Methylacidimicrobium sp. AP8: one gene and its partner. Each later gene encodes a partner of the first gene's protein in a complex. Links are inferred from orthologs where the notes say so. Each region holds a gene or a part of one and is shown on either strand. Other genes may lie near its edges. The genes, in order: MTHMO_RS08750 and MTHMO_RS09900.

What was found.
Region 2: the proteins of MTHMO_RS08750 (region 1) and MTHMO_RS09900 are in contact, whole or in part, in a crystal structure (PDB 8WTB), measured with the Bacillus subtilis proteins. The link is inferred for Methylacidimicrobium sp. AP8 from one-to-one orthologs.

The regions. Positions count from the first base shown.
Region 1 is NZ_LR797830.1:1,868,378-1,882,520, forward strand. The notes cover bases 1-2,934. They hold MTHMO_RS08750 (UvrB/UvrC motif-containing protein), read left to right. Parts: upstream 1-1,190; coding sequence 1,191-1,679; downstream 1,680-2,934. Other genes in these bases: MTHMO_RS08740 (ABC transporter ATP-binding protein), read left to right, coding at 1-220; ilvE (branched-chain-amino-acid transaminase), read left to right, coding at 265-1,194; MTHMO_RS08755 (ribose-5-phosphate isomerase), read left to right, coding at 1,748-2,191; acs (acetate--CoA ligase), read left to right, coding at 2,343-2,934. In the rest of the region: more of acs, read left to right, coding at 2,935-4,337; lpxA (acyl-ACP--UDP-N-acetylglucosamine O-acyltransferase), read right to left, coding at 4,334-5,155; DNA repair protein RadC, read right to left, coding at 5,152-5,793; GTPase HflX, read right to left, coding at 5,726-7,111; tRNA (adenosine(37)-N6)-dimethylallyltransferase MiaA, read right to left, coding at 7,142-8,068; MTHMO_RS08785 (sulfite exporter TauE/SafE family protein), read left to right, coding at 8,075-8,425; MTHMO_RS08790 (hypothetical protein), read right to left, coding at 8,456-9,226; MTHMO_RS08795 (LL-diaminopimelate aminotransferase), read left to right, coding at 9,419-10,660; MTHMO_RS08800 (ATP-dependent DNA helicase), read left to right, coding at 10,816-12,696; MTHMO_RS08805 (RluA family pseudouridine synthase), read left to right, coding at 12,726-13,481; molecular chaperone DnaJ, read right to left, coding at 13,512-14,143. UniProt on the Bacillus subtilis protein: Activates the phosphorylation activity of the protein-arginine kinase McsB. Is required for the delocalization of competence proteins from the cell poles.
Region 2 is NZ_LR797830.1:2,113,361-2,127,501, forward strand. What follows is about bases 7,564-10,495. They hold MTHMO_RS09900 (protein arginine kinase), read left to right. Parts: upstream 7,564-8,442; coding sequence 8,443-9,549; downstream 9,550-10,495. Other genes in these bases: hisD (histidinol dehydrogenase), read left to right, coding at 7,564-8,441; MTHMO_RS09905 (ATP-dependent Clp protease ATP-binding subunit), read left to right, coding at 9,567-10,495. In the rest of the region: MTHMO_RS09865 (CopG family transcriptional regulator), read left to right, coding at 1-273; MTHMO_RS09870 (recombinase family protein), read left to right, coding at 453-1,028; MTHMO_RS09875 (Eco57I restriction-modification methylase domain-containing protein), read left to right, coding at 1,119-2,786; MTHMO_RS09880 (PaeR7I family type II restriction endonuclease), read left to right, coding at 2,787-3,527; MTHMO_RS09885 (TrlF family AAA-like ATPase), read left to right, coding at 3,548-6,202; MTHMO_RS09890 (hypothetical protein), read right to left, coding at 6,464-6,874; more of hisD, read left to right, coding at 7,104-7,563; more of MTHMO_RS09905, read left to right, coding at 10,496-12,077; MTHMO_RS09910 (2-dehydropantoate 2-reductase), read right to left, coding at 12,064-13,044; MTHMO_RS09915 (hypothetical protein), read right to left, coding at 13,059-13,400; MTHMO_RS09920 (efflux RND transporter periplasmic adaptor subunit), read right to left, coding at 13,387-14,141. UniProt on the Bacillus subtilis protein: Catalyzes the specific phosphorylation of arginine residues in a large number of proteins.

The DNA of each region.
Region 1 (14,143 bases):
CCAGAGGAGCCGAGGCAAGACCCTGGTGATGGCCACCCATGATGTCCGGTTGGCCCGGAAGGGGGATCGGCAGCTGGTCTTAACCGGAGGGAAGCTGGAGCCCGCCGCCTGGCCGCGCGCCCCCGCGGAACCGCAGGAGGCTCAGGAGCCCGAAGCCTTTTCGGGCCGGAGCGAGAATTCGAGCTTGCTTCGCCCGCCGGGATCGGAAATGAAGCTCTGACCGCCTTTCGGAGGATGAGGCCGGGCTGGCGGCCGGGAAGGCCAATGAACGAGCAAAAGCCGAAGAAGATCTTTTTGGACGGGGCGTTCGTGGACGAAGCCGACGCCAAGGTGTCGGTGTTCGACCACGGCTTGCTGTACGGGGACGGCGTCTTCGAGGGGATCCGGGCGTACGAGGGCCGCGTCTTCCGCTTGGAAGAGCATCTCGAACGCCTCTTCGACTCGGCCAAGGCGATCCGCTTGTCGATCCCGCTGAGTCGGGCGGAGCTGAGGAGCGCGGTCCTGGAATGCTGCCGGCGCAATTCTCTATGGGACGGGTACATCCGGCTTGTGGTCACCCGCGGCAAGGGCGACCTTGGGCTTAACCCGGCGTCCTGTCCGCAGCCGACGGTCTTCATCATCGCCAGCGCGATCCAGCTCTACCCCGCCTCGGTCTACGAAAGGGGCCTGCGCCTCCATACTGCGGCCGTCCGCCGGGTCTCCCCGTCCGCCCTCGACCCGGCGATCAAGTCCCTCAACTACCTGAACAACATCTTGGCCAAGATGGAGGCGGCCGCTACGGGCGCGGACGAAGCCCTGCTCCTCAACGAGGCCGGATACGTGGCGGAATGCTCCGGGGATAATATCTTCGCGGTCAAGGGAGGGAGGGTGGTCACCCCACCGATTTCCGCCGGAGCGCTGCCGGGGATCACCCGGCGGGAAATCTTCCGGCTGGCGCAAAGCGAGGGGATCGAGGTCGCGGAGCGCGAGATGACCCGCTACGACCTCTTTGTCGCCGACGAGGTGTTCCTGACCGGAACGGCGGCGGAAATCGTCCCGGTGACCGAGATCGACGGCCGGACGATCGGCACGGGGCGCCCGGGTTGCTGGACGCAGAAGCTCCTGCTCCGTTTTCGCTCATTGACCCGGAGCACCGGCACCCTTATTTATGAATCAGGAGAGCCAACGGCAATGCGAGCCGCGCAGCAGCAATGAAGTGCCATTTCTGCGAGGCACCGGCCACCGTGCATCTCACGCAAATTGTCGGCGGCAAGGTGCAAAAAGTCCATCTTTGCGAAAAGTGCGCCAAGGAGAAAGGCGTGTCGGACCCCTCCGTCTTCTCGCTGGCCGACATGCTCCTGGGGGGTACGCCGGACGGGGAGCGCCTCCTCGCCCGGAACGAGCCTACCTGCCCGCAGTGCGGCTTCACCCAATCGGATTTCAAGAAGACCGGGCGCCTCGGCTGCGCCCACTGCTACGAAGTCTTCGCGGAGGCCGTCGAGTCGATGCTGCGCGATATGCACAAGGGCGTTATCCACAAGGGGAAGATGCCCCCCAAGTTCCTGCGCCATCAGTTTTACCAGCGGCGGCTGGAGGACCTCCAGGAAAGCCTGCGCCGGGCGGTCAGAGAAGAACGGTATGAGGAGGCCGCCCTCCTGCGTGACGAGATCGCGCAGCTGGAGACGCAGATCAACAGCTGAGGGGCGGGGGAACAAAAAAGGGCCTTTATCCCCGCAGTCCCTCGCGCTAGAAAAAAGAGCCGCCCCACATGAAAATCGCCATCGGATCGGATCACGCCGGCTTCGCCTACAAGGAGAAGATCAAGGAATTCCTCAAGAGCCTCGGCCACGAGGTGATCGACTGCGGCACCCATGCGCCGAGGCCCGACGACGACTATCCGGACTTTGTCCGGCCCGCGGCGGTGCTCGTCGCCGAAGGGAAGGCTGACCGCGGCATCGTCCTGGGCGGCTCGGGAAACGGTGAGGCGATGGTCGCCAACAAGGTCCGGGGGATCCGCTGCGCCTACTGCTTCAACGAGGAGTCGGCACGCCTCGGTCGCGCCCACAACGACGCCAACGTGATCGCCCTCGGCGAGCGGCTCATCCCCGAGGAGACCGCGCTTCGGATCGTCCGGGTCTTCCTGGAGACTCCGTTCGAAGGCGGCCGGCACGTCCCGCGCATCCGGAAGATGATGGCCGGGGAAGGGGTATAGGGATCGCCGTCGGCCGCGCCCCGTTCCGGATCCTCCGCCTTACCGGAACGGCCGCTGAAAACCAAGGGCCTCCGGGTTTGCTTTTCGGCTCCGGGGTTCCTATCGTGTCGACACCCCGGCAGCAGCGCCGGCCCGCCGGCGTCCGAAGAAAATGAGCGAAGCCGCCTCCGAGAGCACCACCGTATCGGCGCCCCCGCATCCGGCCCCCGTAGCGGGAACCGAGCCCGTGTTCCCTCCGCCCGCGGAGTTTGCCGCCTGCGCGCGGATCGGGCGCTTGGACGACTACCGCCGGCTTTACCGGGAATCGATCGAGTCGCCGGGTACGTTTTGGACGAGGATGTCGGCGGAGCTCGACTGGTCGGAGCCATGGAAGAAGCTCATGGCCTGGGATCCGCCGCACGCCCGCTGGTTCCTGGGCGGAAAGCTCAATGCCAGCTACAACTGCCTCGATCGCCACCTGTCCGGGCCCCGCAGCAACAAGGCGGCCCTCGTGTGGGAGGGGGAGCCCGGAGAGCTGAGGACGCTCACCTACCGGCAGCTCCATGCCGAGGTCTGCCGGTGGGCGAACCTGCTCTCCCGGAGCGGAGTGGCCGCCGGCGACCGGGTCGTCATCTACCTGCCGCTCCTTCCGGAAGCGGTGGTCGCCATGCTCGCGTGCGCGCGCCTCGGGGCGGTGCATAGCGTCGTCTTCGCCGGCTTTAGCGCCAAGTCGGTCCGAGACCGGATTCTCGACTGCGGTGCGAAGGTCGTCGTCACGGCCGACGGAGGATACCGCCGGGGACGAATCGTCCCGCTCAAGGAGCGGATCGACGAAGCCCTGGCCGATCTCCCCCAGGTCGAGCGGGTGCTGGTCGTCCGGCGGACGGGGGAGCCCGTGCCGATGCGGCCAGGGCGCGACTTCTGGATCGAGGAGGAGCTCGCCGAGGTCGACGACCGCTGCGATGCCCGCCCGCTCGACAGCGAGCACCCGCTCTACATCCTCTACACCAGCGGAACCACGGGGAAGCCGAAAGGGATTGTGCACACGACCGGCGGCTATCTTCTCGGCTGCGCCCTGACGACCAAGTACCTCTTCGACGTGCGGGAGGAGGATCTCTTCTGGTGCACGGCCGACATCGGGTGGGTGACCGGCCACAGCTACGTGGTCTACGGGCCGCTGGCGAACGGAGCTTCGGTCTTCCTCTACGAAGGCGCGCCCGACTTCCCGCAGCCCGACCGGTTCTGGCGGATGATCGCGCGCCATCGGATCAACATCCTCTACACGGCGCCGACGGCGATCCGGGCTTTCATGCGGTGGGGGGAGGCATGGACCGAGCCCTGGGATCTCTCCTCGCTGCGCCTCCTCGGATCGGTCGGGGAGCCGATTAATCCGGAAGCCTGGGTCTGGTACTGGGAGAAGATCGGCCGGGGGCGCTGCCCGGTGGTCGACACCTGGTGGCAGACGGAGACCGGGTCCGTGATGATCGCTCCCTTGCCGGGGGCGACTCCCTGCAAGCCGGGCTCGGCCACCCTTCCCTTCTTCGGCGTCGATCCCGCCGTTGTCGACGATCAAGGGAACCCGGTTCCCCCCGGCGCGCACGGGAAGCTGGTCATCCGCCGCCCCTGGCCTTCCATGCTTCGGGGCATCTACGGGGACCCGGACGGCTACCGAAGGACCTACTGGAGCCAGATCCCGGGGGTCTATTGCACCGGCGACGGCGCCCGCCGGGACGCGGACGGGTATTTCTGGATCACCGGCCGGGTCGACGACGTTCTCAACGTGGCCGGCCACCGCATCGGCACCGCCGAGGTCGAAAGCGCCTTGGTGAGCCACCCGAAGGTCGCGGAGGCGGCGGTGGTGGGCGAACCCGACCCGGAAAAAGGGGAAGCGCTCGTCGCCTTCGTCATCCTCCGGCAAGGGGAGACGCCCTCGGAAGCACTCAAGAACGAGTTGCGCCTCCACGTCGCCGAGGAAATCGCCGCGATCGCCCGCCCAAAGGAGATCTTTTTCACCACCGGCCTTCCCAAGACCCGCAGCGGCAAGATCATGCGCCGGCTCCTCAAGGAGCTCGTCCGCAGCGGCCGCATCCAGGGGGACACGACGACCTTGGAAGATCCCGCCACCGTCGCCGCCCTCGCCCGAGAGATCGGCCGGCCGGGGGATTAGGAAGGGGTTACGCTCCCCTCGGCTTCCGGCGCCGACCGCCGCCGGCGTCGGCGGGGCATGCAGATCCCCCGGCGGGAGCCGCGGATGAAGGCGATCATCCGCCGCACCTCGCCGTCGTCCGGCCAGCGCCGCTCCATCTCCTCCAGCGCCTGCGAGACGTTGCGGCCGCTTTCGTATAGAACCCGGTAGGCGTCCTCGAGGCGCCGGCGGACCTCCTCGGAAAACCCCGCCCTCCGCAGCCCGACACGATTGACGCCGCAGACCTCGTTTTCGTCCACCGCCATGAGGAAGGGGGGAACATCCATCCCGATCCGGATCCCGCCCCGCACCATCGCAAGCTCCCCGATCCGCACGTGCTGGTGAAAGACCGAGCCTCCGCCCAGAAACGCCCGATCCCCCACCTGAACATAGCCAGCCAGCAGGACGTGGTTGACGATGATCGTCCGGTCGCCGACGACGCAGTTGTGCCCGACGTGGCATCCGACCATCAGGTAGTTGCCGTCGCCGATCCGCGTTTCGGTCTCCGGCTTGGCCCCGCGGTGGATGGTGACATGCTCGCGGATCACGTTCCCTTCCCCCAGGACCACCCGCGAAGGGGAGCCGTCCCAAGAGAGATCCTGGGGCTCGGCGCCGAGAACCGCCCCGTAGCCGATCCGGTTTCCCGGTCCCATCCGCGTTCCCGCGGCGATCACCGCATACGCACGGACCTCGCACCGGTCGCCGAGCACCGTCCCGGCCTCGACGATCGCCCCGGGTCCGATCCGCACTTCTCGGCCCAGCTCCGCCTTGGGGCTGACCATGGCCGTCGGATGAATCATGCCCCTCCCCTCTCCCGAAAGCTGTAGTAGAGAAGCTCGCCCCTGCGAGATCCGCCGAGAATCAGGTGATCGACGACTTCGATGCCCAGGATTTCGCCTGCACGCTGCATCCGCCGGCTGATCGCGATATCCTCCGCCGAAGGCGTCGGGTCGCCCGAAGGATGGTTATGGGCGAAGAGCACCGAATGGGCTTTGTGAGCGATCGCCGCGCGGAAAGCCTCCCGGGAGTGGTAGAGGCTCTCGTTAAGGGTCCCCCGGGTGATCTCCTCGACGGCGAGCACCCTCCCCTTGGCGTCCAGCAGGACCGCCAGCAGCATCTCCACCGGCGAAAGCCGCAGGCGCGGCCCCAGGAACTCCACTGCATCCTTCGGCCGCTCGATCTTCCGGCCGAGAAGCTCCTCCTGAGCGGATCGGGCGCCCAGCGCGAAAGCCGCCGCAAGCCGCGCGGCCTTGGTCGGACCCACCCCCTTGCACCGGGCAAGCTCCGGCAGCGACGCCCTTCCCAAGGCCTGCAGGCTGCCGAACCGCTCGATCAGCTCCTCCCCCAGCCCGACGGCCGAGAGCCCGCGCCTACCGCTCCCCAAGAGAATCGCCAGCAGCTCCGAATCCTTGAGGCCGCCCGGCCCGCCCGCCGCCATCCGCTCGAGCGGGCGCTCCGCCGGCAACATCTCCTGAATCCGCCGCGCCACGCTCGGCGAGGATATAGGGAGCGAGGGCGGTTTGCAAGAAAGGCGGGATCCATGCCTCCACGTAGACCCCTTCGGGCCGGTAGCGGACGTCTACCGGCTCCCCTTCCCGATGAATCCGGGACAGCAGATCGCCGCGCTGGAGCGGCAGGCGCAAGCGCACAAAGAGCGACCTCCCCCGCAACCAATCTTCGATCCGGGAAAGCAGCTCGGGGATCCCCGAGCCGTCCCGGGCCGAAATCCCCAGGCTACCGGGATAAAGGCGGAGGAGGCGCCGGAGGGGCGCCGGGCCGCATAGTCGATCGATCTTGTTCCAAACCAGGAGCGTCGGCTTTTGCAGCGCCCCGAGCTCCTCCAGTACGCGGCGGACGTCGCCGATCCGCTCCTCTACGTTCGGATCGGAAACGTCGGCCAGATGGATGAGGAAGTCAGCCTCCTTGACCTCTTCCAGGGTCGCGCGGAACGAATCGATCAGGTTGTGCGGCAGCTTCCGGATGAAGCCGACCGTGTCCGTCAGGAATGCCCGCTGCTTTCCGCCCAGCGACAAGAGCCGGATGGTCGGATCGAGCGTGGCGAAGAGCTTGTCCTCGACCAGGACGTCCGACCGGGTCAAGCGGTTGAAGAGCGTTGACTTCCCGGAGTTGGTATACCCGACGAGGCAGAAGGTCGACCAGGGGAGCCGGTTCCTTCCTTCCCGCTGCACCGATCGGGAGCGCCGCACAGCCTCGAGCTCCCGGTGCAAGCGCGCGATCCGCTGCTGGACGCGCCGCCGGTCGACCTCGAGCTGGGTTTCCCCGGGACCCCGGGTGCCGATGCCCCCTGTCTGCCGAGAGAGGTGGCTCCATAGCCTGGTCAGCCTCGGGAGCAGGTAGAGGAGCTGTGCGAGCTCGATCTGGATCTTCCCCTCCCGGGTCTTGGCCCGCTGGGCGAAGATGTCAAGGATGAGCTGCGTCCGGTCCAATACCTTGCGGGAAAAGAGGTTCGCCAGGTTCCGGCTCTGTGCCGGGGTGAGCTCGTCATCAAAGATGACAGACTGGATGCCGTGCTCCTGGCACTTTCGCGACAGATCCAGGGCCTTGCCCCGGCCGATGTAGTACGGGGCGGTGGGCGTCGGAAGCCGCTGGACGACCCGGGAGGCGACCGTCGCCCCTGCGCTGCGGACGAGCTCCCCCAATTCTTCGAGGGATTCGGTCACCCGCGGCTCTTTCTGGTTCGGAAGCTCCAGCCCGACGAGCAGAACCTGCTCCGCGGAGCGATCGCTGGTTCTCATCCGGTCTGGATGACGACCCCGAGGACGACGCTACTCAGCGGACCGGGAACACCAAGGAAGAGGAGCATGCTCTTCGAGCATCAACCAATACCTCACACTAGACTCTTTTCGAAACCAAGTCAACTGTTTCTTCGCGTACCGGTAAGTATCCGCCGCGATCTCCTCCGCGAGGCGCTCACGGCTGCCGCCGTGCACCAGGAACCGCGCGATCCGGGCATAGCCGATCGCCGGGCAGCGGAAGAGGACATCCGGGCCCGCTTCCCGCAGCCGGTCAGCCACCTCTTCGATCCATCCCGAAGCGAGCATCGACCCGACGCGGGCGGCGATCCTCTTCCGCAACGCCCCCGCCGGCCGCTCCAGCCAAAGGGTACGGAACCGCCGCAACACGGGCCGAGTCGTCCGCGCCTGCCATTCCCGGATCGAGATTCCGCTCGCCTCCTTGACTTCGATCGCGCGGATGAGGCGCCTCGGGTTGCGCCGGTCGACGTCGGCGAAGGCTTCGGGATCGACGGCGGCCAGCCGCTCCGCCAGCTCCGACACCGAGAGCCTCTCCAGCTCCCGCCGCAGGGCCGGATCGCCGGGCGGGGCCGCGCAGAGCCCCCGCACCAGGCTCCGGTAGTAGAGGCCGGTGCCGCCGACCACGACCACCGGATGTCCCCGGCGCTCGCAAGCTTCCAGGAAGGCTTGCGCATGGTCCCGATATTGCGCCGCCGAAAAGGATGCGCGCCAATCCACCAGGTCGATGCCGCCATAGCCGAACCGCGCGCGCTCCTCCGGAGACGGCTTCGCCGTGCCGCGGTCGAGGCCGCGATACACCTGCATCGAGTCCATCGAAAGGAGGCGGGCTCCGCACCGCTCCGCGAGCTCGTGCGCGAACTCGGTCTTCCCGACCCCCGTCGGGCCGACCACGAAAAGGGGCCGGCCGGGCTCGACCTGCTCGCTCCATCTCCCTATCACTTGAGCATGCACCTTTTCGCGCTCGTTCTGCTCGGCCTAGCCGCCGGCTTCGCCAGCGGCTGCTTCGGCATCGGCGGAGGCAGCATTCTCGTCCCGGTCCTGATCCTCGCCTTCGCCGTCCCCTATCACACCGCAGTCGGCACCTCGCTCGCGCTCATCCTGCCCATCGCCCTGGCGGGAAGCCTCGCGAATTGGACGCTCAAGCAGATCGACTGGAGCCTCTTCACCGTGATCGCCGTTTCCGGGGCCGCCGGGGCCGCTCTCGGCTCCCTCTTCATTCAAGCCATCCCGGCGGTCTATGCCAAACGCGCGTTCGCGGTCTTCCTCCTCTATGCCGCCTACCGCCTCTGGCGATAGCGCGCGGCGGCCCGGCCGCTTCCTCCCGCTCTACCGGTACCAGGCCTGCCACTCGACCCGCAGCTTGGGGAAGGAGTGCATCTGCTCCTCATTCACGTCCTGAAAGCGCCACCAGATTTGGGTCCCGCGGCTCCGGTAGCCCGACGGAGAGACGCGGAAGATCCGGTTGAAAAAGGTCCTGTAGGAGAGCAGGGGCCGGCCCGGGCTCTCTCCGAAGCCGGGCGAGGCTTGGTACTGGGTATACATCTGCCCGAGATCGACCACGATCCACCAGTCCTCCAAGGGCGGGCGATAGCCGAGGAAGCCCCAGGTGTCCTCGAAGACATCGATCTTTCTGACCGGGTCGTGCCGCATTACCTGCTCGACATATTCGTAGGTGACCCGCACGCTTTCGCCCGCGTCAAAATGGATGCTGTATTCATCTTCCGCCCCCAAGCCCGGAAAGGCCCTTCTCTCGAAGGGGATTGGGTCCTGATTGCGCCATACGCGAAACTGGATATTCGGGTAATCCGGCCGCTCTCCGTGGGCCATCGGGAGCCGCACGGCAGCACCCCAGTTATGGAATTGCAGGTAGACCCGGCACCGCACGTACGGTTGGAGGGGGCCCTGGCCCGAGCGGGATTTGGCCAGGAAGAGCGTGTAATACTGGCGGGCCCAGACGAGCTGGACCGGCAGCTCAAAAGCCCGGGCTCCGGAAGGGCCGGCAGCGACGGCGATCCCGAAGCCGGCCGCCAGGAAGAGCGCAAGGGTGCGCAGGTGGGCGGGCCGGAATCGGGAGCCGGGTGCGGGGATGATCGCCAAGGAACCTCCGCCGGAGAGCGTACCAGGCCCGGCGCCGGATTCCCAACCCGCCGCTTGGAGAAAAAGGCGGGCCGATCGATCAGCCGCCGCGCCTGCGGGCGCAGCCCCGGCCCTCTCGGCCTGAGAGGGACGATTGCCTTTGCCAGCCCAGCCGCGTAAAAGTGGAGAAAGGATACACCCGTCTGCCAGCCTATGGATTCCTTTCCTGCCAGCGCCTTCGCGCAGCGAATCGGCGGAGCCCGGTTCGGCCAAGAGACCGAAATCTACAAGTTCGAGAAGATCAAGCGGGCCAAGCGGGCAGCACGCGAGAAGCATCCGGAAAGGGAGCTGCTCGACTTCGGCGTCGGCGAGCCGGACGACATGGCGCCGCCGGAGATCGTCGAACGGCTGGCCGAGGAGGCGCGCAAGCCGGAAAACCGGGGCTATGCGGACAACGGAGGGCCGCGGCTCAAGGAGGCGGCCGCCCGCTATCTCGAGCGGGTCTGCGGCGTCTCGGTCGATCCCGAGACCGAAATCTGCCATTCGATCGGCTCCAAGGCGGCCCTCTCCATCCTGCCGGCCTGTTTCATTGATCCGGGCGACGTCGTTCTGATGACCGTGCCGGGCTATCCGGTCTTCGGGACGCACGCCCAATATTACGGGGGCCGGATCCATCCGCTCCCGCTCCTGGAGAAGAACTCCTTTCTGCCCGACTTGGCATCGGTCCCCTCCGATCGGCTGCGACGCGCCAAGGTCCTGGTGCTCAACTACCCCAACAATCCCACCGGCGCCACGGCGACCCGCTCGTTTTTCGAACAAGTCGTCGCCTTCGCCCATCGCCATCGGATCGTCGTGGTCCACGATTTCGCCTATGCGGGCTTGGTCTTCCGCGGATCGCCCTTAAGCTTCCTCTCGATCCCGGGAGCCAAGGAGGTCGGCCTCGAGCTCCACTCGGCGAGCAAGAACTTTAACATGACCGGCTGGCGCTGCGGCTTCGTTGCCGGCGACGCCCGGCTCGTCCGCGCCTATGCGCACGTCAAGGACCACACCGATTCGGGCCAATTCCTGGCCATCCAGCACGCCTTCGCCTACGGCTTGGACCATCCGGAGATCACGCGGCGGATCGCGCAGAAGTATGCGCGACGGATGGACCTCCTAGCGGAGGCCCTCTGCCGGTTGGGCTGCCCGGTGCGCAAGCCGGACGCCTCGTTTTTCCTCTACGCGCCCGCGCCCCGCTCGGCGAGAACCGCGCACGGGGAGATCTTCTTCCCGACGGCGGAAAGCGCGGCAGAGTGGCTGATTACTGAGCGGCAGATCTCCACGGTCCCTTGGGATGACGCTGGCGCCTACCTGCGCTGGAGCGTCACCTTCTCGGCCCGGGGGGAAGAAGAGGAGCGGCGGGTGATCGCCGAGCTGGAAGAGCGGTTGGCCGACGCCCGCTTGCGATGGACGTAGACACCCCATCCTCCGGCCCGGAACGAAACGGCCGCCGCGCGCAAACCGCCTCCGGCCCAACCCTCTCCCTCGCGGACGAGGCCGCCGCATTCTTCTCGCCCGGGGGTCCGCTTGCTGCCGCCCGCCACTTCGAATTCCGCCCCCAGCAGCAACGCATGGCGCAGGCGGTGGCCGCGGCGCTGGAGGAAAAGGCCGTCCTGGCGGTCGAAGCAGGCACCGGCACCGGCAAGACCCTCGCCTATCTCTTCCCAGCGCTGCGCTGCGCGCGGAAGCGGGGTGAGCGCGGCGTCGTCTCGACCCACACCCTCAACCTGCAGGCGCAGCTCTTCCACCGGGACCTGCCTCTGCTCAGGAAGCTGACCGGCCCCTTCACCGCCGTTCTGCTCAAGGGAAGAAGGAACTACTTCTGCCCGCGGCGGATCGAGCAGGCGCTCCGCTACGGGGGAGACCTTTTCGCTCCCGGGGAGGCCGACGAGGTCGCGCGGATCGCCCGCTGGGCCTTCGCAACAGAAACCGGCTGCTGGGAGGAGCTCGATCCCCCTCCGGAACCCGGCCTCTGGAGCCGGCTCTGCTCGGAGCCCCAGCTCTGCACGGCCAGGAGCTGCCAGAACAATCCCCGCTGCTTCTACCAGCGGCTCCGCGAACGGAGTGCCGAGGCGGACATCACGATCGTCAACCATGCGCTCTTCTTCTCGCTGCTGGCGGGCGGGCTCGGCGCGGACCCGAGTGAGGATCTTTCCTTCGCCAAGGACTTCGTGATCTTCGACGAAGCCCACCAGGTCGAGGCGGTCGCCGCCCGGCATCTGGGCCTCTCGCTCTCCGAGGGGCAGACCCGCTCCTTTCTCCACCGGCTCCACTCGCCCCGGACAGGCCGGGGCCTTCTCTCGCTCGTGCGTTCGGGGAGTGCCGTCCGCACTCTCCGGGAAGTTCTCTCCCGCCTCGGCTCCTTCTTTGAGAGCCTGCACGCCGCGATGGGCGGCGCCAAGGGCCGGGAGTTCCGCATCCTCCGGCCCGGCCTGGTGCCGAACGTGCTCGACGAGCCCTTGGCCGCGCTCACCGAGGCGATCACGCAGGCAGCCCTGGAGACCGAAGATCGCGATCTGCGGCGCGAGATCGAAGACCATGCCCGAAAGACGGCCGGCCTGCGCGCCGCATTCTCCGCCTTCCTCGATCAATCCCTTCCGGATCACGTCTACTGGGTCCAGACCCAGGATCCCGGCTTTCCGGAGGGGACGCGGCTCGAGGCCGTTCCGCTCTCGGTGGCCCCCCTTCTTGAGCGGCTGCTCTATGCGGAGGGGCGCGCGCTCATCTTCACCAGCGCCACACTGACCCTGGCCGGCCGATTCCACTATTTCCAGAAGGCCTTGGGGCTGCGGGAACCCCGGACCCTTCTCCTCGATTCCTCCTTCGACTACGCGCGCCAGATGAAGGTCTACGTGCCGAGCCGCATCCCCGAGCCGTCGGAAGGCGCGGGCTACGAAGCGGCGATGGAGGCGTGGATCCGCTACTTCACCGCCCGGAGCGGCGGCGCGGCCTTCGTCCTCTTCACCAACCGGAAGACGCTCCTCAACATGGCCTCGCGTCTGGCGCCGTTCTTCCGGGAAAAGGGCTTCCCGCTCCTCGTCCAGGACGGGACCGCCGACCGGCACCGGCTCTTGGAACGTTTCCGCGCCTCGCCCGGAGCCGTCCTCTTCGGGGCGGACAGCTTCTGGCAGGGCGTCGACGTCCCCGGGGAAGCCCTCTCCTGCGTGATCCTCACGCGCCTCCCGTTCGGCACGCCGGACCATCCGCTGGCGCAGGCGCGGGCGGAGCGGCTCCAGGCCGCCGGGAGCGACCCCTTCCTCTCCTATTTCCTGCCGGAGGCGCTCCTCAAGTTCCGGCAGGGAATCGGGCGGCTGATCCGCAGCCGCCAGGATCGGGGCATCGTCGCCATACTCGATTCCCGCATCCTCACCAAGCGCTACGGCCGCTCCTTCTTCGCGGTCCTCCCCGATTGCCCGGTCGAGATCCTCGACGGCGATCCTCCGATCGTCTAATCTGCCGCTCCCCCCATCCGGCCCTCCTGATGCAGCAGCTGATCCTCGAGCCTCCTTACCCGCCGCGGGTGGTCCTCGAAAACGAGGACTTCCTCGTCGTCGACAAGCCGCCTTTCCTACTCTCCCACCCGACACGGCGGAACGACCGGCCGAGCGTGCTCGGCTGGCTCGGCAAGGAGCGGGGAGGAGCTCCGTTCTTCCTCGTCAACCGACTCGATCGGGAGACCAGCGGGCTGGTGCTCGTCGGCAAGAACGCTGCGGCCGCCTCCGCGCTCGGCCGGCTCATGGAGAAGAGGCTCATCGACAAGGAATATCTGGCGATCGTCCGGGGGAAGCTCGCCTGCGAATTTCTCCAGATCGACGCTCCCCTCGGCTATTTGGGCCTTTCCGCGGAGAATCCGGTGGCGATCCGGCAGGGTGTCCGGCCTGGCGGGGCCCCGGCCGTCACGGTGATACGCGCGCTCAGCTCGGGCGCGGAAGTCAGCCTCGTCCGCGCCTATCCCAAGACCGGGCGGCTGCACCAGATCCGAGTCCACCTCGCGTCGATCGGCCACCCGATCATCGGCGATAAGATTTACGGACCCGATCCCCACCTCTTCCTCCGGTTCGCGGAGCAGGGGTGGGGACCCGAACTGGCCGAGCATCTCGGCCTGCCGCGCCACGCCCTCCATGCCTCCCGGCTCCGCTTCCGCTGGCAAGGAAAGGAGTGGGAGGCCGCGGCCCCGCTTCCTCTCGACCTGAGGGGCTTCCTCGACCAGCGCGGCATCGCCGTCCCTCCGGGATGAGCAGCGGGCGCCGGCCCGGAGCCCGGCGACTCACTCCCCACCGAAAAACCGCTTGGCCCGCTCGAGAAAGCCTTGGTGCTGCGGATGGGTCCCGGGCGCGCAGCTGGCCGCGAAAGCCTCGAGCTTGGCGCGCTGCTCCGCGTTGAGGTGCGTAGGCACCTCGATCACCACCCGGACCAGCAGGTCGCCGATCCCGCGACCGTGGACATCGGCGACACCGCGGCCCCGCAGACGGAAAATCTGGCCGCTCTGGGTTCCGGGCGGAATCTTGAGCGTCGCCTTCCCGACCAGACAGGGCACGGTGACCTCCCCGCCGAGGGCGGCTTGCACGAAGCTGATCGGCATCTCGCAATAGAGGTCGTTTCCCTGCCGCTCGAATATCTCGTGCTTCCGGACGTGCACGACCACGTAGAGGTCGCCGGCCGGCCCGCCGAATGCCCCCCGCTCTCCGCACCCCGCCAGCCGCAAGCGGTAGCCGTCATCGATCCCGGCGGGAATCTTGATGGTCATCTCCGCCGTCTGCTTCATCCTGCCCTCCCCTCGGCAGGCAGTGCAGGGGCGCTCCACGACGGCTCCCGTGCCGTGGCACCGGGGGCAGGTCTGGGCCACGGTCAGGAACCCGCGCGTCACGCGCACCTGGCCCTGCCCGCGGCAGGTCGGGC
Region 2 (14,141 bases), 250 kb from region 1 along the record:
CGTGCGGCACAGACCGGGCTTTCGGTTTCGGCCTACATGCGGGCGGCAGGGCTGAACCACCCGGTCCGCTCTGTCCTTGACCTGAAGGCCGTGGCTGACCTGGTAAGGGTCAACGGCGACTTGGGGCGGGTTGCCGGACTACTGAAGCTTTGGCTCGCCGAGAAGCGAGGGCAGGGGGCTAGCCCTGTGGACGTGGAGGCGTTGATGAAGGAGCTGTGGGCGCTCCAGACCGAGATGCGTCAGATCATGGGGCGAGCGGTCCGGGGGAGGTAAAGGGCCGGCTACAACAGCGCTCAACTTGTGGGTTTGGTTCAGCAGGCTGGTAAGTGCCCTATCCTGCCAGCCAACAGTACAACACTTCAGCGCATTCCTTGCAGAGTTTCGATTTTACTGGCGGAGCATATCAAGAACTGTTAAGATAACCGTCAGTTTTCTATGTCCATGAACTGTCAATGAATAGGCGTGTCGGATATGCGCGCATTTCGATGGGCGAGCACCACCTGGACCTGCAGCGCGATGCGCTCCAGCAGGCTGGGTGCAGCCTGATTTACGAGGAAGTAACCATCGGCAAGAACACGGTACGCCCTGAGCTTGAGCGTTGCTTCAAGGCGTTGCGGCCCGGGGATACCTTCGTGGTGTGGCGATTTGATCGACTCGGGCGCAGTCTGCATGACTTGGTGCAGCTCGTGTCCGAACTTGAGCGGCACGGCGTGCATTTCGAGAGCCTGGTCGAGAAGATCGAGACAGGCAGTGCATCGGGCAGACTGCAATTTCATGTGTTTGCGGCGCTAGCTGAGTTCGAGCGCGGTTTGATCCGTGAACGGACGCAGGCAGGGTTGGCTGCGGCTCGCGCCCGTGCTCGTGGCCGGCGCGGTGGCCGCAAGCCGAAGTTAGATGCCCAGCAGGTACAAGAGATCAAAGCGCTGCTGCGCGATCCAGATGTCAAGGTGGCCGAGGTGCCTCGCCGTGACGGAGTTTCCCGAACCACCCTTTACAAGCACGTTGGCGTCATCACGCCGTTTCAATGAGGACTTGGGATGACCCAGCAGCTAGATATTGTAGTAAGCACGCGCCGCAAGGTTGACCCTAAAGCTGTTGCAGCCTCTGTGTGTCCTGTCATGGCAGCCGCTGAGGCTTTGGCGAGTGAAGGGGGGCATGAGATGCGAGGGGCTGTTTTCACGCGCCCTGAGGTGGTGAATTTTATTCTCGATCTGGTTGGTTACACGGAGGATCAACGGCTTTACGAAAAAAAGATTCTGGAGCCGTCATTTGGTGCTGGCGACTTCCTACTCCCGATCATTGAGCGGCTATTGAGGGCCTGGCGGGCGGAAAGGCCGAACGGTTCCGTGCTATGCGAGCTGTCCGATGCTGTCCGTGGGGTAGAGCTACACAATGACACTTTTCACAACACCAAAGCTGCTGTGATCGAACTGCTCAAAGGCCATGGGATAGCCGAGAACGAAGCTAGAACCTTGGCGAGCCGTTGGTTGTTGCAGGGCGATTTCCTGTTGACGCCGCTGGACGGACAATTTGATTTCGTGGTGGGCAACCCGCCCTATGTTCGGCAGGAGCTGATCCCGGCACCGCTACTTGCGGAGTACCGAAGTCGTTACAGGACGATGTATGACCGGGCCGACCTCTACATTCCATTCATCGAGCGGTCGCTGTCGGTCTTGGCGGAAGGAGGCAGCCTAGGCTTTATCTGCGCGGATCGTTGGATGAAGAATCGTTATGGCGGCCCCCTGCGCAGGCTAGTTGCCGAGCGATTCCACCTGAAGGTCTATGTTGATATGGTCGATACTCCGGCCTTCCACTCCGATGTGACTACGTACCCGGCGATCACCGTCATAAGCCGCGAAGCGCAGGGAGTAACGCGCATCGCTCACCGACCGAATATCGATCATGCAACGCTGACTGCACTGGCAGACTTGCTCAAGGCCCGTACCTTGCCGAAAGGAAACGGCCTAGTGCGTGAACTGGCTGGTGTAACTGAAGGTGCAGAGCCGTGGCTGTTAGGCTCATCGGACCAGATGGCACTCATTCGTCGCTTGGAAAGGGATTTCCCGCCATTGGAAGAGGCAGGATGCAAGGTTGGGATCGGTGTGGCGACTGGCGCAGACAAGGTGTTCATCGGAGATTATGAAGCGCTCGACGTTGAGCCATGCCGGAAGCTTCCGCTGGTGACGACCAAGGATATCTTGTCTGGCGAGGTAAAGTGGTGCGGTCTAGGCATCATCAATCCCTTTTCCGAGTCTGGCGGGCTGGTCGATCTCAACGACTATCCGCGTCTGCGCCGTTACCTTGAATCTCGGCGAGAGGTTCTTGCTGCTCGACACTGTGCGCAGAAATCTCCAGCTAACTGGTACCGAACGATTGACCGCATCACGCCGTCGCTCGCTGCGCGTCCGAAGCTCTTGGTGCCTGACATCAAGGGCGAGGCACATGTCGTATTTGAGAAAGGCGAGTTATATCCCCACCACAACCTCTACTACGTCGTATCAGAAGAGTGGGATTTGCGGGCATTACAGGCTGTGCTTATGTCTGCTGTCTCACGTTTGTTTGTGGCGACCTATTCGACAAAAATGCGGGGTGGATTTCTGCGCTTTCAAGCACAGTACCTACGCCGTATCCGCATCCCGCGCTGGGCCGATGTATCCAAGACGCTGCGCCGTGAGCTGGCTGAGGCTGCGATCAAGCGGGACATACACGCCTGCAACCAGGCTGTGTTCAAGCTTTACAAGCTTAGCCAACAAGAACGATATGCCCTCGGGGGGAATGGAGAATAAATGGCACTCGATCTCGTCAACTACGAGCAGAAGGCTCGCGAGGCCGTGAAGGCGTTTTGGGGAAACCGTGAAGCCGCAAGACAAAAGCAAATTGAGGCGGGGAAGGCTGACCAAGGGGAGCGTGCAGGAGTCACCGCTGGTAAGAATATGGATGGCTTCCTAGCTTTGGTGCTCGATGTCATCAAGGCGAATGGGCTAGCCCACGCCGAAATTCACCAGAATCGGGCAATGCTGACCTTGCCCGGCTATTTTCGTCCAACGAAGCTGTGGGATTTATTGGTACTCTACAAAGGGGAGCTGATCGCAGCCATTGAGCTAAAAAGCCAAGTAGGCCCCTCATTTGGCAACAACTTTAACAACCGAACTGAGGAGGCCGTCGGCACGGCCCATGATCTTTGGACTGCCTTTCGCGAAGAGGCTTTTGGCAAGCAACCGCGCCCCTTTGTAGGATGGTTGATGATGGTCGAGGATGCGCCCGAATCGCGCAAACCCGTTCGTGATTCCTCGCCACACTTCCCTGTTTTCGATGAGTTTAATGGGGCGTCTTACCTCAAGCGGTATGACTTGTTGTGCCAGCGGCTTGTACAGGAACAGCTTTACACTACCGCTGCTGTCATCGCTGCAAAGCGTAGCGCGGTAAATACCGGAGATTTCACGGAGCTTTCGTCGATGACCAGTCTTAGGACGTTTGTAACTGCATTGGCTGGTCATGTTGCGGCAGTGGCAGCGCGGTTAGGTTGATAGCTGTAGTGATTAGGGATATGGGCGAGCAATACACCTACGCACGATTCTGGCGATGCGCGCTACAGGTAAATCCTGTCGGCTATAACAGCTCTTACAGAGGAGTTGATCACGGTCTGGATGAATGCAGTTACAACCAAGCGCTGCTTCAAAAGTGCCTTGAGTTAGATATTAAGGTTGTCGGTCTAGCCGATCACGGCAACGTGGCTAGCGTCGATACGTTGCGTCAGCTGCTAAGAGAGCACGGCATTGTGTTGTTCCCGGGCTTCGAGATCGCATCAAACGATAAGACTCACTACGTCTGCCTCTTCCCTGAGGACACTACGGTGCAGCAGCTTGAACGCTACCTCGGTCGCCTCGAGCTGTGTGATCCGGCGGATGGGATCCGACCTTCTCAGCTAAGTTCAGAAAAGTTAATCGAAGAGGTCGATCGACTGGGTGGCTTCATCTACGCTGCACACTGCACCCAGAAAAACGGACTGCTCAAAAACCGACTGGACCACGTATGGAAGCATCCCAAGTTGCGCGCGGCCCAGATTCCTGGGTCGATAGACGACCTCGCGGGCGTTGAAGATGGCTTTTATCGCAGGGTGTTTTTGAACAAGGACGACAACTACCGTCGTGAACGGCCTGTGGCCGCGATCAATGCCAAGGATGTGGCCAAGCCTAATGACTTGGATCATCCCAGCGCAACATGCTTGGTCAAGATGACACGGCCTACGTTCGCTGCGTTCAAGGTCGCCTTCCTCGATCCGATATCGCGAGTTCGGCTTAACTCGCAGCAGGCACCGAGCCCAATTGGCAAGATTGTACGCATGACCGTGGATGGCGGTTACCTTGATGGTGTCCGCATAGATTTTTCCGACCACCTCAACACGGTGATCGGCGGCCGTGGGACGGGTAAGTCAACGTTGCTTGAATGCCTGCGCTTTGCATTGGGTGTACCACCTAAGGGCAGGCTGGCTCTGAAGTACCACCAAGATATCATCAATGAGAACCTTGGTCGCGCGGCTGGCCGTGTTGAGCTGACTGTAGTGTCTTCCGCTCAGAATGGCAGGGTGTATACCATCTCGCGCCGTTACGCCAAGCCTCCGATAGTTCGCGACGTGGATGGCAATGTCTCCACTTTGCATCCGCGCGACTTGCTTCCCTGTATCGACATTTACGGGCAGAACGAAATTTACGAGTTGGCCCGAGATGAGGCTAGTCGATTGCAACTATTGGATCGCTTCCTGCCTCCGGACACGAAGTATGAAGAGAAGGTCGATAGCGTACGTCGGCGCTTAACGGAAAATCAGCAGAAACTCACAAAGGCCCTTTCTTACCTTGACGAGCTGCATACGCAGATTGAGCGTTTACCGAAGTTGGAAGAGCAGCTTCGCGGGTTTGAAGAGCTTGGTATCAAGGACAAGTTAGCCAAGACCCCATTGTTGGCACGCGAGCGTGAGATTGCGAAGGCTGCGCGCGATAGCGTACAGAGTTTTTACGACACGCTTTCATCAATGCGTGATAGCTTGCCTGACCTTGGCTTCATCAGCGATGAGGCATTGGATGGGTTGCCAGACGCTGCCCAGTTGTCCTCTATGCGGGAAACGCTGGACGAACTTAAGAAGGAGTTTGCCGAGCATCTGTCTGCTATGCAGGCCTTGCTTGACGACCGGAGAGGACAGTTCACCACACAGTATGGCTTATGGGAGCAGGCTATCCAAGCGCACGACGCCGAACTAGAAAAAGCGCTTCGGTCGTTACCTGCTGCTGCTGGAAAGAACGGGCAGGAGGTCGGTGTTGCCTATCAAAAATTGGTAGCGGATATCGAGCGGATCAAGCCCTTGAGGTCGCGGGTTTCCACTCATGAGTCTCAGCTAGAAGCCTTACGTCAGGAGCGACGCAACCTATTGGCCGAGCTATCTGATTTGCGTGGTCAGCGCATACAGGCTTTGCAAAGGGCTGCAAAGAAGCTGAATAAGAAGCTTGAAGGAAAGCTCAAGGTGGAAATCGTGCCGGAAGCTGTCCGAACGCCATTAATGAACTTCCTGTTAGGCTGCAAGCTTGATGGCATTGGCGAAAAGCGGCTTTCGTTCATTGAGGAGGCTGAGGCGATTAGTCCATTGTCGTTAGCTCAGTCGATTCGGAATGGCGCTGCCGACGTGCAACGCGACTGGGGTGTCACGCAAATGGTGGCCGAAGCTCTCACCAAGCTTCAACCGTCTCAGCTCATGGAAATGGAGGCATTGGAACTAGAGCATCGTGTGGAAATCTTCCTGAACGTTTCGCACGACCAATCCCATCCGGCATTTCGGCCTCTCAGCAAGCTCTCGATGGGCCAGCAGTGCACGGCGGTCCTGCACATGCTATTGCTTGAGAACGCTGATCCCCTTGTGGTGGATCAGCCGGAAGACAACCTGGACAACGCCTTCATCGCGGATCGGATCGTAGCCGAGTTGAGAGGGGCAAAGACCAGCCGTCAGTTCTTGTTTGCGACGCACAATGCGAACATTCCAGTGTTCGGTGATGCTGAGTGGATTGGAGTGTTCACAGCGGCTGAGAACCACGGGAGCCTCGGCTTGGAAGCGCAAGGCTCAATTGACGTTCCTGAGATTCGTGACCAAGTCGCTCGCATCCTAGAGGGTGGCCGTGACGCATTCATCCAGCGCAAAGAGAAGTACGAGTTCTAAGCGGTCGTAGAGATGGGCATGCAGCAGAGGTGAGAGCGCATGGTATTTTTCATGGTATTCTGTGCGTTTCCGTAGAATAAGTTATTGAAAGATAAGAATAAGTTTTATAAGAGTATGATAGAATGGGAGATCGGGCACGGCCCCCGGCGTGGATAAAGATTATTCCGTCCGCCGACCTTTGCTTCGCCGGAAACGGAAAGCGAAGAGCCCTCCGATCCGACCACGCGGGGAAACCATGCCGCCGACCGGAGGAAACCGCCCTCACGGATTCCCGGTTTCGAGCTCCTTAGCGTACTTCTCCAGGACCTCGGCGTCGGCTTTCATCAAATCGGCCTTCATCCGAAGCTTGCGGGCGGTGGCCTTGGGGTTCTTCGTGGTTTCCACCTCCTGGAGGATCCGATCCCAGTTCTCCCCGCCTCCGCCACCCATGCCGGCCATCCCGTGGCTCATGCCTCCCATCCCCCCTTTGCCGCACTTCATGCCGTGCTCCATCCCCCCCATTTCGGGGCCTTCATGCTCGTCCTGATCCTCGGCGGACTGCTCGGCGTCGCCCTTCTTGGCTCCTCCGTGATGCTGGTGCTGCGCATGGAGAGGCCAAAGAGAAAAGCCTCCCATCAGGCCGAGGGCGGCCAACAACAGAGTCGATTTCCTGACAAAGCCGTTTGTTTTCATGCTTTTTCTCCCAAACCGACGTGTCGATCGTGCCGGCGGGCGCGCCGACCCCGATCTCCCGGAGCTCCCATAAACCTGACATTACATCAGGACTCGAAGGGAAAGCCAGTTCTTTCTCCCCGATGGCCAAAGGGTGAGCGGCCTCCGGAGGATCGATCGGCGTGCGGCTGCCGCGGCGGAGATAAAATTTCGCGGGAGATCGGCGTGCGATCTGCTATAAGAGAGACTTGTGACGAGCCCTTACCGAGTTCTCCGCAGCGACCGGGAAGATCCTACCGTGCTCCGCCGGGAACTCCGCCGCCGGACTTTCCCGAATCCCGGGCTCGCCGAGCGGGTTCGCGCTATCTTGCAGCGGGTCGAAACCAAAGGGGACCAGGCGCTTGTCGAGCTCACTGCAGAGCTCGACCGCATAGCCTTGACACCTTCGGAGCTTTGCCGGACGGAAGCGCCCGAGCCTCCTGCTGCGCCGGTCCGCAAGACCCTGCGCTGGTCGCTCGGCAACGTGCGCCGGTTCGCACGTGCTTCGCGGCCGAGGGACTGGCGGATGCGGAACCGTGAAGGCGCCTGGGTCGGTGAACGCTTTCTCCCTCTCGACCGGATCGGAGTCTATGTGCCGGGAGGAACCGCCCCTTTGATCTCCACGGCCATCATGACGATCCCTTTCGCCCGGGAGGCCGGAGTCCGGGAGATCGTGGCGGTTAGTCCCCCGCCGATTCATCCCGTTCTCTACTATGCGCTTCGCATCGCGGGAGCCACGGAGGTCTACGCGGTGGGCGGGGCTCAAGCGGTTGCGGCGCTCGCCTACGGCACGGAGAGCATCCGTCCAGTCGACAAGATCTTCGGACCGGGAAACGCCTATGTGGTCGAGGCGAAGCGCCAGCTTTTCGGACTGGTCGCGATCGACCTCCTCCCGGGTCCGAGCGAGGTCGCGGTCGTAGCCGACGAAGGGGCGCGGGCGGAGTTCGTGGCCGCCGATCTCTTAGCGCAGGCCGAACACGGCAGCTCCAGCCGGATTCTTCTTCTCACCCCAAGCGCAAAGATGTTGGAAATGGTATTGTCCCGCATCGAGGAAGAGATCGAGACGCTGCCTCGACGAAGCATGGTGGAATCGGTCCTGCGCGACAACGCGCTCTTCGTCCTGACCCGTTCCCTGGAAGAGGCCCTTGACCTCGTCGGAGAGTTCGCACCGGAGCACCTGAGCCTGGCCGTCCGCCATCCCCGATCCGCGGCCAAGCGAGTCCGCCACTGCGGCGCGATCTACTTGGGAGACTACTCAGCGGTAGCCGCCGGAGATTTTTTGGCCGGCCCGAGCCATACTCTGCCCACCGGCGGATCCGCCCGTGCCTTCGACGGGCTCCGGATGGACCACTTCTTCCACCGTACCAGCCTCGTCGAATACACGCGCTCGGCGATCGCCCGCGTCGAGCCGAAGATCGCTCTGTTTGCGGAAATCGAAGGGCTCGCGGCGCATGGAAGGTCGGCCTCGGTCCGTGTCGCCGGAAGGGGCCGGCACAAAGAAAACGGGCCTTTCTTGCGGGGGCGGCCACCTTCGGCTAAGGTGAGATGATTTGAAGAGTCAGATTCAGGCGCTTTTGCAGCTTCCTTGCGAGTGGCTCCATGCCGGAGAGCAGGGCAGCCGCATCGTTCTCTCGAGCCGCATCCGGCTCGCTCGAAATCTCAGCCGTTTCCCCTTCCCCGGTTGGGCCAGAAGAGCCGAACGGGAGAAGGTCCTGGCCTTGGCTCTGCCCGCGGCGGTGGGATTGACCGGAATGAAGGAGGCTGTTCTTTGCGACTCGATGGATCACTTCACCCCGGTGGAAAAACAGGTCCTGGTGGAAGAGCATCTGATCAGCCGGGAGCATGCGGGCCGCAACGCCGGCAGCGGGGTCGTGGTCAACCGCGCTCGAACGATCAGCTTGATGATCAATGAGGAAGATCATTTTCGCATTCAAGCCTTCAAAGGGGGACTCCAGTTGAAGGCCGCCTGGCGAATCGCGGACAAAGCCGACACGGAGCTCGACGAGAAGCTCGAGTTCGCCTTTTCCCCCAAGCTGGGCTACCTCACCGCCTGTCCGACCAACGTCGGCACGGGATTGCGGGCGTCGGCGATGATGCATCTCCCCGGGCTCGTCCTTAGCGAGCAGATCGGCCAGATCATAAAGGCGGTCAACCGGATCGGCCTCGCCGTGCGGGGTCTCTACGGGGAGGGGACCGAGGCGTTGGGAAATCTCTTCCAGATTTCGAATCAGATGACGCTTGGAGAAAGCGAGGAGGAGATCCTCGAGCGGATGCATAAGGTGATCGCACAGGTGGTCCAGCACGAGGAGAATGCCCGGCAGAAGCTGATGGAGGAGCGGCCGAGGCTCGTCATCGACCAGGTCAGCCGCGCCTACGGAATCCTTGGCAATGCGTACACGATTTCTTCCAAGGAAGCCCTCAATCTCCTTTCCTTGCTGCGTTTGGGCATCGATATGGGACTCTTCCCCGATCGCTGCCGGGCGGTCGTCGATGAGGAATGCCTGATCCAGACGCAGCCAGCGCATTTGCAACTTTCCCAAGAAAAAAAGCTGTCCACGGGGGAGCGGGACGCGTTGCGTGCGGACTTTCTCCGAGCGCGCCTTCGGGACGTGCCCCCTCCGGAAACTGGACAACTCTCCACGCCGTTGCATAGTTAAACAAGAGAGGAAGACCCATGACAAACTTTACTCCGCGAGCACAGCAGGTGTTGGCATTGGCCAGAAAGGAAGCGGAGCGCTTCAACCACAACTACGTGGGAACCGAACACCTGCTGCTGGGATTGATCAAACTGTCCCAAGGAGTGGCCGTTAATGTGCTCCAGAAGCTCGGCATCGAGCTGGAAACGGTGCGTACCGAGCTCGAGAAGCAGATGACCACGGAAGTCGAGGGCAAGCCCACAACTCCTATCCCCTACACACCGCGGGTCAAGAAGGTGCTCGCGCTCGCGCAGAAGGAAGCTAAGGGACTCAACCACAGCTACGTCGGAACCGAGCATATTCTTCTCGGCCTTCTGCGGGAGGGGGAAGGGGTTGCCGCGCGGGTTCTCAAGAATCTGGAGATCGATCTCGAGCGGGTTCGCAACGAGATTCTGAAGGAGCTCGACCCGAATTTCTCCGCCTCGGAGGGCAACGAAGAGGAAGCGTCCGAGCCCGCATTTGCCGGCGGAACCGAGACGGGGACGAAGAAGGAGGTCAAGACACCGGCGCTCAAGGCCTTCGGGCGGGACCTGACCGAGCTGGCGCGCCGTCATGAGCTGGATCCCGTCATCGGCCGGAAGAACGAAATCGAGCGGGTCATGCAGATTCTCTGCCGCCGAACGAAAAACAATCCTGTGCTCATCGGAGAGGCGGGCGTCGGTAAGACGGCGATCGTGGAAGGATTGGCACAGGAGATCGCGGCCGACAACGTTCCGGAGATGCTGCGGGATAAGAGGGTCATCACCCTGGATCTGGCCCTTATGGTGGCCGGGACCAAATACCGCGGGCAGTTCGAGGAGCGAATCAAGGCCGTGATGGAGGAGATTCGCCGCAGCAAGAACGTCATTCTCTTCATCGACGAGCTGCATACGATCGTCGGAGCTGGTTCCGCGGAAGGCGCGATGGATGCCTCGAACATCATCAAGCCGGCTCTCTCCCGAGGCGAGCTCCAGTGCATCGGAGCGACGACCTTGGCGGAGTACCGGAAGTACATCGAGAAGGATGCCGCGCTCGAGCGGCGCTTCCAGACCGTGCTTGTCGAGGCTCCCTCTCGCGAGGAGACGGTGCAGATTCTGCATGGGCTCAAGGCAAAATACGAGGCGCACCACAAAGCCCGCTTTACCGATGCAGCCATCGAAGCCGCCGTCGAGCTCTCTGAACGCTACTTGACGGGGCGATTTCTCCCGGACAAAGCGATCGACGTCATGGATGAGGCGGGAGCCCGCGCACGGATCGCCGCGACCATGAGACCTCCCAACGTGAAGGAGCTCGAAGCGGAGCTGGCGGCGGTGCGCAGCCAGAAGGATGAGTGCATCAAGCTCCAGGACTTCGAGAAGGCCGCGGCACTGCGGGACAAGGAGCGCGAGAGCAAGGAGCGACTGGAGCGCGTGCTGGCCGAATGGCGGCAGAATCGCGACGAGAAGGAGATCGTCATCACCGAGGATGACATGATGCAGGTGGTGGCAAAATCGACCGGAATTCCGATCTCCCGCATCACGGAACGGGACCAGGACCGATTCCTTCGGATCGCCGAGGAGCTCAAAGCCCGCGTCATCGGTCAGGATGAGGCGATCGACGCTTTGGCTCGCGCGCTGCAGCGATCCCGGGCCGATCTTAAGGATCCCAAGCGGCCGATCGGCTCCTTCATCTTCCTCGGACCCACGGGGGTCGGCAAGACTATGCTCGCCAAGACGTTGGCCGAGCATGTCTTCGGGAGCGCCGACGCACTCATCCAGCTCGACATGAGCGAGTATATGGAGAAGTTCAACGTCTCCCGGCTCGTGGGGGCTCCGCCGGGATATGTGGGCTACGAGGAGGGCGGACAGCTCTCCGAAAAGGTGCGGCGCCGCCCGTACAGCGTCGTCCTTTTCGACGAAATCGAAAAGGCGCATCCCGACGTCTGGAATCTTCTCCTCCAGATTTTGGAAGACGGCATCTTGACCGACAGCCTCGGCCGCAAGATCGACTTCCGGAACACCATCATCATCATGACCTCTAATGTCGGAGTCGAATCCGGTCTCAAGCATGGGGTGCTCGGCTTCACCGCCAAGCGCGACGAGGCCGGATACGGTCAGATGAAGGATCGGATGATCGACTCGGCCAAGAGGACTTTCAAGCCCGAGTTCCTCAACCGAGTGGACGAGCTGGTTGTCTTCCGCCCGCTTAACCGGGAAGACATGGTCAAGATTGTTGCTCTCGAGGTGGAGAAGGTTACTTCCCGCTTGAAGAGCCGTAAGCTGGCCCTCAAGCTCACGCCGGCGGCAACCGATTTCCTGATCGAAAAGGGCTACGATCCGACCTACGGCGCTCGGCCGCTGCGGCGCGCGGTGGAGAAATATGTCGAGCACCCGCTGGCCGAAGAAATTCTCCGCGGGCGCTTCGTGGGTGCCAAGACGGTCGCCGTCGATCTTCGCGAAGGAGCGTTGATTTTTACGCCCGAAGGTGCGGAGAACGAACCCTCCGAGACGTCCCCGGCTACCACGGCGTAGGGCGGGCGAGTCTCTTCGCCGGATGACGGCCTAGGGAACGGAGGAGCGCGTAGAGCGTCTGCAATCGGGGGGTACGCGCACCAACAGCGGCCCCCCGGCGCAGGGGCTCCCCCCAGATCGCCTCCACTTCGATCGGCCGGCCGGCGAGAAAGTCGAGGAGTGTCGAGGGCCGGTACGGTCCCATCCGAGCGGTTTCGGCCATCATCCGCTCTATCCAATCTTGCGGAAACGGAAGTCCGCGTTTTTCGGCAATATCCGCGACCTCTTCCATAAGGCCGACTACGAGGAGACGCAATTGCGCATCGCGCAGGATCTCTGCGACGTCATATCCTCCGACGGCCACCGAGACGCCATTGAACGGGATGTTCCACGCAAGCTTGCGCCAACGGGCGGCCTCGAGGTTCTCGACACGCGTACAGGGGACGCCAGCCTGTTCAAAAAGTCCACCAACCTCCCGCAGGAGTGCTTCGGTCACCCCAGAGTACCCCCCCAACTCGATCCTGCCGAAGGCGCTGTTTCTGACCTTTCCGGGCGCTATCCTTGTCAGGCAGGCGAAGACGATTCCGCCCAGAATCGGACGGCCGGGGAACTCCTGTGCCAGCCACTCCTCGTTTCCTAAACCGTTCTGAAAAGCCAGCAGGGCTGTCCCCGGGCCGAGAAGCGGGGGCAGGAGGGCCCGCAGCGCATCCCGCGCGGTCGCCTTGAGAGCGATGATGACAAGGTCACACGACCCCATCTCCTCGCTCCGGCGGAATCCCTGCACCGGGTGGAGACGAAAAGCTTCCTTGGGATAGTCCTCAATCCAAAGCCCCCGCCCGATCACCGCCTCCCAATCACTGCGCAGGAGAAAGGCGACGTCGCAACCCGTCCGGGCCAGCCGAGCGCCATAATAGGAGCCTACCGCGCCTGACCCCACGATTCCGATCCTCACCGGACGACGGCGGCCGCTTCCGATGGGCTCCGACATCTGACAAGCCGATCCTACTGAAACATCCCCGCCGGATTCTCGTTGACTTCGATCTCCTCGACGATCCCCCACTCGTTGCTTCCCGGCCGAATATCGGCAACCATCTCCCGTTGAAAGAGCGTAATCAACTGTCCGAGCTTCTGACCCCTCACCCAGAGATCGTGGCTGATGGTCCGCATAAAGAAGACATGTCCTTCGGTATCCGCATGCGCAAAGAGAATCCGTCCGTAGGGGAATACCCAGCTTCTCCCCGGCGATTCCAGGCTAAAAAAGGCAACACGCTCGTCCGCCTTCCGAACGCCGCCTCCCTCCCCGACCGCCTTCGTCCCATGACTAGTAGCCTCACCGAGCGCCACGATCTTCGTGCCCTCCCTTCTTTTTCGATTTTTCGTCTGCCGCCTTCGAGAGGTCGGCCGCGACCACGACCGGGTCACCGTCCTCTAGCGAGTCCGGAGGGTTAAGGATGACCCGTTCATCCGGTCTCAGGCCTGCGGTGATCTCCATCTGATTGCCGAGATCATGGCCGAGCTCCACCTTTCGAAAACGAACCTTCGAATCCTTGTCGACGACGAGCAGGAAGTTTCCATCCGATCGGTAGACGACCGAATTGACGGGCACCAGCAAAAGCGTGCTCGCGGTCGGAAGGTGGAAGATGACGTCAACATACATGTTCACGACGATCCTTCCGTCCGGATTGCCGACATCGACCTCCGTGAGGAGCGTCCGCGAGAGAGGATCAACCGCCTGGGCCGTCCGCACCACGATCCCGTGGTAGACGACGCCCGGCAACTCGGAGGCGGTCACGTCGGCCCAACTCCCTACCTGAATTTGCGGCACGTAGTTCTGCGGAACGGCGACATACACGCGCATCAGGTCGTTGACGGCCACCCGATACAGTTCATGCACGCCCTTCTCGCTTCCCAAGGACACCAGGGTGCCCACGTCGATGTTGCGGGCCGTGACGATCCCCGTGAACGGGGCTAGGATCTTCTCGAACGACTTCAGCTGCTCGTAGTGCTGAAGTTGCCCGCGCGCCGCGTTCACCCGAGCAAGAGCGGCGTCATACATCGCCTGCTTTTCGTCGAGAGCCTGCTGGG